DNA from 4 places in the Providencia sp. 6390 genome. Region 1 is predicted to be linked to each of the others. Evidence: predicted binding sites of a transcription regulator. Region 1 holds the regulator's gene; each other region holds the start of a gene.
The links. The regulator PurR, encoded in region 1, represses purine synthesis genes. The targets are predictions, from matches to a motif close to CANGCAAACGTTTGCNTG.

Region 2: purM (phosphoribosylformylglycinamidine cyclo-ligase) is a predicted target of PurR. The motif match lies at 1,487-1,504, and genes of this name have one in related genera.
Region 3: AC3Z9T_RS17315 (NCS2 family permease) is a predicted target of PurR. The motif match lies at 1,145-1,162, and genes of this name have one in related genera.
Region 4: AC3Z9T_RS18380 (NCS2 family permease) is a predicted target of PurR. The motif match lies at 979-996, and genes of this name have one in related genera.

What each region holds. Positions count from the first base shown of each region.
Region 1 is NZ_JBYVYL010000004.1:322,776-324,987, reverse strand. Features, by position in the region: gene cydH (cytochrome bd-I oxidase subunit CydH) at 72-155, opposite strand; gene purR (HTH-type transcriptional repressor PurR) at 426-1,451, shown strand; gene punR (DNA-binding transcriptional activator PunR) at 1,455-2,212, opposite strand, start outside.
Region 2 is NZ_JBYVYL010000001.1:599,716-601,927, forward strand. Features, by position in the region: gene purN (phosphoribosylglycinamide formyltransferase) at 1-383, opposite strand, end outside; gene purM (phosphoribosylformylglycinamidine cyclo-ligase) at 383-1,423, opposite strand; gene upp (uracil phosphoribosyltransferase) at 1,657-2,212, shown strand, end outside.
Region 3 is NZ_JBYVYL010000009.1:45,053-47,264, reverse strand. Features, by position in the region: gene AC3Z9T_RS17320 (ArnT family glycosyltransferase) at 1-356, opposite strand, end outside; gene AC3Z9T_RS17315 (NCS2 family permease) at 1,273-2,212, shown strand, end outside.
Region 4 is NZ_JBYVYL010000010.1:80,885-83,096, reverse strand. Features, by position in the region: gene AC3Z9T_RS18380 (NCS2 family permease) at 1-899, opposite strand, end outside; gene AC3Z9T_RS18375 (amino acid ABC transporter permease) at 1,108-1,860, opposite strand; gene AC3Z9T_RS18370 (amino acid ABC transporter permease) at 1,862-2,212, opposite strand, start outside.

The DNA.
Region 1 (2,212 bases):
GATTTTATCAACATCAAGGGCGAGCGATGCTCGCCCTTTGTGATCTTACCTTTGATGACTAAAAGGCAAAACTAAAAAATATGTACCGCAAATGCGATGATCACTGCCAAAGAACCTATTGCTGCCAATAATCCGAATTTAAAATCTGTATCCATGAGTTCCTCTCATCATAACGAACAGTTAACCCGCCATTTGACCCTATATTGTATAAGGTTAAATAAGTATGACATGACGATTTATAAAAACCAGTGTCTATATCACAGGTTATAACATCAATTATTTCTTTTGTTTTTGCGCTAGATCAGACAAAATCCATAACAAATCGCTAAATTATTGCCAGTTAAACGACTATGCCTCAATATGCTGGTAATTTTTAATAAGTATTCATAACAAGACCGATTATTGGTCAGGAGTTTTTTTCCCCCATGGCAACGATTAAAGATGTGGCGAAGCGCGCTAGTGTCTCCACCACAACCGTATCCCATGTAATTAATAAAACGCGCTTCGTAGCCGATGATACTAAGGCTGCTGTTTGGGCCGCGATAAAAGAACTCAACTATTCGCCAAGTGCTGTTGCTCGTAGTTTGAAAGTTAACCATACCAAATCGATTGGGTTACTTGCCACATCGAGCGAAGCCCCTTATTTCGCAGAAGTTATTGAGTCCGTGGAAAACAGTTGTTATGAAAAAGGTTACACCCTTATTCTTTGTAACTCACATAATAACTTAGGCAAACAACAAGCCTACCTGCAAATGCTTGCTCAAAAACGTGTTGATGGCCTTCTAGTAATGTGCTCTGAGTACCCAGAAAAACTCATTAATATGTTAGAGGATTACCGCAATATTCCAATGGTGGTCATGGATTGGGGAACATCACGCGGTGACTTTACTGATAGTATTATTGATAATTCATTTCATGGTGGCTACCTTGCAGGTCGGTATTTGATTGACCGAGGCCACCGAGATATCGGTGTGATCCCCGGTTCACTTGAACGAAACACCGGTATTGGTCGTCTCACTGGCTTCCAAAAAGCCATGGAAGAAGCCAAAGTCACTTTACGTGATGAGTGGATTGTTCAAGGGGATTTCGAGCCAGAATCAGGCTATAAAGCCATGATGCAGATCTTGAGTAATAAGCAAAAACCAACTGCTGTTTTTTGTGGCGGTGATATTATGGCTATGGGTGCTATTTGTGCTGCTGATGAGATGGGGCTGCGCGTTCCACAAGATATTTCGATCATTGGCTATGATAACGTACGTAATGCACGCTATTTTACCCCTGCTCTCACGACTATCCACCAACCAAAAGAACGCCTAGGCCAAATGGCTTTTACTATGCTACTCGACCGTATCGTCAATAAACGTGAAGATGCACAAACCATTGAAGTACACCCACGTTTAGTCGAGCGCCGTTCTGTAGCTGATGGGCCATATATCGATTATCGCCGCTAATTATTATGGCGCTAACCACTCAGCGTTGAGAGTTTCACTGTCGCCAAGGTATTCAAGCAACCAACTCAACGCTGGTGATGTATTCTTTTCAACCCACGTTAAGCAACAAGGGCTTGGCGGAAAAGGTTGCGACAGTTGTAGTGGAATCAATTTACCTTCTGCACAATAAGGAGCTGCTCGATGTTCAGGAACCATTCCAACACACAGTTCATTAACAAGGCAGGCCATGCCATCTTCCCAATAAGGCACGACAAGGCGACGCTGGTTATCTAACGCCCATGTATCTCTTTTGGGGAGGCTCCTTGAGGTGTCTTCAAGACATAAGCTTGGATAATCACGCATCTGGTCATCCGCTAGCTTCCCTTCAAATTGTGCTAATGGGTGATTCGGCGCGGCGACACACCACCATGACATAAACCCCATATCTCGAAAACTGTAACGTTCGCCAATAGGGGAAGCCCGCGTTGCACCAATTGCCACGTCAACACGACCATCCGCCAAAGCATCCCACACGCCATTAAAGACTTCAGGGTGAATATATAATTCAATATCAGGGAAATGACGATAAAAATCTAAGATCAATTGCTGCGTCCGCTGAGGTTTAACAATACAATCCACAGCTATGCTAAATTGCCCTCTCCAGCCATTTGCCGCCTGTTGGCACTGATGACGTGTCTGTGCCATTTTTTTGATAACTGAGCGACCTTGCTTGATAAATATCTCGCCTGCTTCCGTCAATATCACATCTCGGTGACGACGTT
Region 2 (2,212 bases), on a different contig from region 1:
CCGTTTTCCATTGCTTTACGGTGTGTATGCAACCCCGGATATTTAGGTAATAGAGAAGGGTGGATATTAAGCATTTTGCCTGAGTAGTGTTTGACCAGATCGGCAGTTAAAATACGCATAAACCCAGCGAGTACCACTAAATCAGGGTGGTAGTTATCGATCATTGCCATGAGAGCAGCATCATATTGTTCGCGACTAGCAAACTCTTTTGCACTTAATGATAAGGCAGGGATCCCTGCCTGTTGTGCACGCACCAACCCGTATGCATCGGGTTGGTTGCTGATTACGGCAACAATTTGTGCTTGAAGGCCATTAGCTGTTGCATCAATCAGTGACTGTAAATTACTACCACTGCCTGATATAAGGACAACAATTTTCTTCATTAGCGGATAACAACCTGCTCTTCACCATTAGGTTGTGTTGCAATAGCACCGATTTGCCATGCTTTTTCACCTAATCCGTTCAGTAAAGTTAATGCAGCTTCAACCTCGCTTTGTGGAAGGGCGATGATAATACCAACACCACAGTTAAAGGTACGGTACATTTCATGACGGCTGACACTGCCTGCCGTTTGCAGCCAATCAAATACTGCCGGCCATTGCCAGCTGTTTTCATCAATTTGTGCTTGGGTGTTTTCAGGAAGTACGCGAGGGATATTTTCCCAGAAGCCGCCTCCAGTAATATGGGCGATTGCATGAATATCACATTTTTCAATCAGTTCTAGCACGTTTTTAACATAAATACGTGTTGGTGCTAATAGGTGGTCAGCTAATGATTTTCCTTCAAGCTGAGTTGCCTCTGGGTTGGTTTTGCTGACTTCAAGGATTTTACGTACCAATGAGTAGCCATTTGAATGAGGGCCGCTTGAGGCTAACGCGATCAGCGCATCGCCAGCACTGACTTTGCTGCCATCAATGATTTCTGAGCGTTCAACGACACCAACGCAGAAACCAGCAACATCATAGTCTTCACCATGATACATACCTGGCATCTCAGCCGTTTCACCGCCAACCAGTGCACAACCTGATTGTTTACAACCTTCTGCGATACCCGTGATCACACTGGCAGCGGTATCAACATCCAATTTACCTGTTGCGTAATAATCTAAGAAAAACAGTGGCTCAGCACCTTGTACAATTAGGTCATTGACGCACATAGCAACTAAGTCAATACCGATAGAGTCGTGACGTTTTAAATCCATTGCAAGGCGTAGTTTGGTACCCACACCGTCTGTCCCTGAAACTAAAACAGGTTCACGGTATTTTTGTGGTAGGGAACATAATGCACCAAACCCCCCCAGTCCTCCCATAACTTCTGGTCGGCGAGTCTCTTTGACCACACCTTTAATACGTTCAACCAATGCGTTACCTGCATCAATGTCAACACCGGCATCTTTATAGCTGAGAGAGGTTTTATCAGTCACTACGGCCCCCAAGGCAATTGTGTTTTAGAAAAATAAACTTCAATAGAGAATATTCTAACAGGCTAAGCAAACGTTTGCGATAGCTTTATTCAGGAATTAGGTCTAACATAAAAAAGCGCTATTTCTGATTGTTTTGACATCAATCAAACCGAACCTAGTGGCATCTCGGGTAAAAAGAGGTATAATCCCGCGATTTTTTTGTGCGCTGGCGTCTAAAATAGTAGGAGAATCCCATGAAGATCGTTGAGGTAAAACACCCTCTCGTTAAACATAAACTCGGCCTGATGCGAGATCATGATATAAGCACTAAGCGCTTTCGTGAACTGGCCTCAGAGGTTGGTAGCCTACTGACTTATGAAGCAACTGCTGACCTAGAAACTGAGAAAGTGACTATAGAAGGTTGGTGTGGTCCTGTAGAAATAGAGCAAATTAAAGGGAAAAAAATCACCGTCGTTCCTATTCTACGCGCAGGTATTGGCATGATGAATGGTGTTCTGGAAAGCATTCCAAGTGCGCGTATTAGCGTGGTGGGTGTTTACCGTGATGAAGAGACCTTTAAACCTGTTTCTTACTTCCAAAAATTAGTTTCAAACATTGATGAACGTATGGCACTTGTGGTTGACCCAATGTTGGCAACTGGTGGCTCGATGATTGCAACTATTGATCTGTTGAAAAACGCAGGTTGTAAATCTATTAAAGTATTAGTGTTGGTTGCAGCGCCTGAAGGTATTGCTGCGCTAGAAGCTGCTCACCCAGATGTTGAATTGTATACCGCGTCTATTGATAATC
Region 3 (2,212 bases), on a different contig from region 1:
ATATCACAAGTATTAAAGGCACGGCGAGCAAGTAAAACAAAGAAGCAAAAATTAATGATCATAAACAACAGGCTAGCACTACGTGCTGCATCATAAAGAGGCATAAAGCCAGACAATAGATGAGAAGTGATAGTGGCAACCCAATAATAGAGTGGAGGCTTCTCCATAAAGGGTTCACCCGCATTAGTTGGCACTAACCAGTTACCAGTTTCAAACATGGTTTGAATAATACCGAAACTGTAGTTTTCATCTTGTTTCCACGGAGTATGCCCATAAATACCCGGCAAAAGGTAAATAATGAGAAAACCAACAAATAAAACGAGTGATATTTTTTTAGGTAATAATAATTTTTGCATTATTTCTACGGTGAATATTTATTCGCGATTAATAGTTTCTACTTAAATTGAATTATAACCTAGTGAAATTAAATTAAAGCTCAACAATAAAAATTTTAATATTATGAAATGAAAGTTTAATTTCAATTTGATTTTTCATGAATAGATTATAGAGTGACAATGCAAGATACTTAATAATAAATGCCATTTATACTCGGCATACTTCAAATTGCAGCGCTTTTCGTTGAGGTATAAGTGACTGCACTCAGCTAGCCGAGTCACAGTGTTTATCTATGCTCCCCGACTATCTTCGCTTGTCGCCTACCTGCAATTCGAATTATTTAGAGTATATAAAATTGAATTTATAATAATTGGAATTTAATGTTTATGGTTTTTAATATAATGACTCTTCCATTATAACAAAGTATTTATTAACTACACTTAAACGAAGTATTAAATTGATGCTGAAATTAAATGTTACTCTTATTTAGTCGATTAATTAGCTGCTATGTATGACTTTTTTAAATATATTCGTCAACTTTAAATTGCAGCGCCTTGCGTTAAACTATGGTGATTACATTCATTCACCATTTGTGCCTAGTGACTCACTCACTTGCCGCTTAGCAGCACCTTGAATCATTTTGAGTATATGATGATATTCAGTGCTTATCTTAGAAATAAAGGTTAAAAATTTTACTTAAGTTGCCTGCAACCTGTACCATCACTCGACTTAACTCGAAAACACTTGATCATTACGCCTATTTCGATTGATAATTGCACGCTTCACAATCCGCCGTTCCTTATCAATAAAGCCAAACGATTGCGTAACGAATATTTCACTAAGATAATGTCTTAATGGATCGTTCTATTTTAAATAGGTAATCGTTTTCGTCAGTGGGGATGGTCGCTTTTAGTCATGTTTAGCAGGGGTATCTCCATGTCTGGCCAACAGGCTTCAACCAATTGTAAGTTGGATAAATATTTTAAAATTTCAGCGCGCGGCTCCTCCGTTCGCCGTGAAATCATTGCTGGGTTAACCACCTTTTTGGCAATGGTCTATTCCGTCATCGTTGTGCCTGGGATGCTAGGGCAAGCAGGGTTCCCTCCTACCGCTGTGTTTATTGCGACTTGCTTAGTGGCTGGTTTTGGTTCATTACTCATGGGGTTATGGGCTAACTTACCGATGGCGATTGGCTGTGCAATTTCATTGACCGCATTTACTGCATTCAGTTTGGTATTAGGCCAGCAAATTAGTATTCCAGTAGCCTTAGGCGCTGTATTCTTAATGGGCTGTTTGTTTACTATTATTTCTGTTACAGGTATCCGTAGTTGGATCCTACGCAATATGCCAATGGGTATTGCGCATGGTACAGGTATTGGTATTGGCTTGTTTTTATTGCTAATCGCTGCAAATGGCGTCGGTTTAGTGGTTAAAAATCCGAATGCAGGCCTGCCTGTGGCACTTGGCGAGTTCACTTCTTTCCCTGTCTTGATGGCTCTCGCTGGTTTGGCTGTGATTTTTGGCTTAGAGAAACGCCGTGTACCGGGTGGCGTGTTGTTAGTGATTGTTGCAATTTCAATTATTGGGTTAATTTTTGATCCCGCAGTGAAATATCAAGGTTTCTTTAAGCTTCCTTCGCTGGGCGAAGATGGCTTATCACTGATCTTCAATATGGATATCATGGGGGCCTTACAACCGATGGTTTTACCAAGCCTATTGGCGTTGGTAATGACAGCGGTATTTGATGCAACTGGCACCATTCGCGCCGTTGCTGGTCAAGCTAATCTGTTGGATAAAGATGGCCAAATCATTGATGGTGGTAAGGCTTTGACTGCAGACTCTGTCAGCAGTATTTTTGCAGGGGCAATCGGTGCTT
Region 4 (2,212 bases), on a different contig from region 1:
AAACTATCCACATACAAAGCTTGTTTCATGCGTGGAAAAGTACCGCGCGCATCAGTAATACCGGCTTTATCTGTCACACCAATCATGGTGCCTGAGGAGTCAAACAGGTTAACTAACATAAAGGCAAAAATCACCCCAGACAGCGCCAGATCCAGCGAACCCATAATATCAACCTGCCCAACCACCGTTGTAATACTCGGAGGCAAAGAGAAGATACCGTTAAACTGTACATCCCCTAATGCAAGACCGATCAATGTGGTGACCACAATCGATACTAAAACCGCTGCATGAATATTACGCGCAGCGAGGATAGCAATGATAAAGAAGCCAAGTGCGCCCAACCAGACATTATGTTGAGTGAAGTTACCGATAGAGACCAAGGTATCTGGATTTGCAACGATGATACCTGAGTTTTTCAACCCCATCATGGCAATAAATAGGCCGATACCACTAGTAATACCCACACGCAGACTTAATGGGATATTGGCAATGATCCAATAACGAATACGGAATAAGGTTAAAATAAACAAGCCAACCGCACCCCAGAACACCGCCCCCATCGCAACTTGCCATGAGTAGCCCATTGCACCAACCACCACAAACGCAAAGAAGGCATTCAGCCCCATTGCCGGTGCAACAGCGATAGGTAGGTTTGCCAGTAGCCCCATTAAAATACTGCCAATCGCCGCAATTAAGCATGTGGTCACGAATACTGCTTTAATATCCATACCTGCGACTGAGAGAATTTGCGGGTTAACAAAGACAATGTAAACCATAGTGAGGAATGTAGTGAAGCCTGCAACGACTTCTGTTCTTGCCGTTGTGCCGTGTTCTTGTAATTTAAAAACACGCTGAAACAGACCCTGCTGCTGCACAGAGCCAGAAGATTGATTACTCATGAGATATAGCGCCCAAAAAAAGTTTTTTTCGCCCTATCCTACAACAAACAAAACAAGAGTGTTACCGTTAAAATGCAAAAAAGAAAACGTTTGCGTAAATACAGCCAAAGAAAATGCGCTAACTGACTGATACAACGAGATGAATCGGAAGATATGGAAAAAAAAGAAATTTTTATGGCGACCACTCAACGCCGCCATAAATATCTTATTAAGATAATGCTAATAGTTTTTGTCGCCGCCAAAACAACAAGGAGCGTTTTACGGATGATGCTTTGGATTGATTTTGACGACTTAATCGTTTCGCAACAAAGTTAGCCACGATTTCTAGCGTCAAACACATCACGAAATAGATAAATCCAACGAATAAAAATACTTCCATTGGATAAACCATTTCACGGTTATTCACTTGGTTGGCTAAGAATGATAATTCAGCCACACCCACCACATAAGCCAAAGAAGTATCTTTAATCAACGCCACCCATTGATTAATAAATGATGGCACCATCATGCGCAGTGCTTGAGGCAAAACAATCTGCCACAACACCTGCCAGCGACTGAACCCTAACGATAAACCTGCCTGCCACTGCCCTTGACCAATTGCTAAGATACCTGCTTTTACCGCATGAGCGAGGTAAGCGGACGTAATCAAAGCTAACGCACAGACCACTGATGTAATACCTGGAATATCGGTGCCAAAGACGATAGGCAATAAGAAATAGGTCCAAAAAATCAACATAATGACGGGTATTGCACGGAAAAAACCTAAAAATGCAGCAAATAAGTTCATCCAAAAGCCGCGCAACATTGCCAAAGCAACACCACCAAGCGTGCCAAGTATAATCGATGCAACACCGGCTATCAGGCTGATAATCAACGTTAGCAACGCACCTTCAATTGGCCCATCAGGGAAAGTACCGAACAACAGATACTGCCAATTTTGTTCTATAACAGAAAAATCCATTTTACGCTCCCACCGTTAAATTACGTTGTGCACGCCACTGCCCCCAAGCTTCCATCACCGCAATGATGGCAATATACAATACGGTTGCGATACCAAAAGCAGTAAAGGTTTTTAAAGTTTGACTATCAACTTGACGTGAAACATAAGAAAGCTCAGCAACGCCAATTGCCATGGTTAATGATGAGTTTTTTACCACATTCATGTACTGCCCTAATAACGGTGGCATGGCAATTTTCACGGCTTGCGGCAACACCACATATCTCATCGACTGCCATCCCGTTAAACCTAATGCAAAAGCAGCGTATTTTTGGCCTTGTCGCACACCACGAATACCTGAACGAATTTCTTCAGC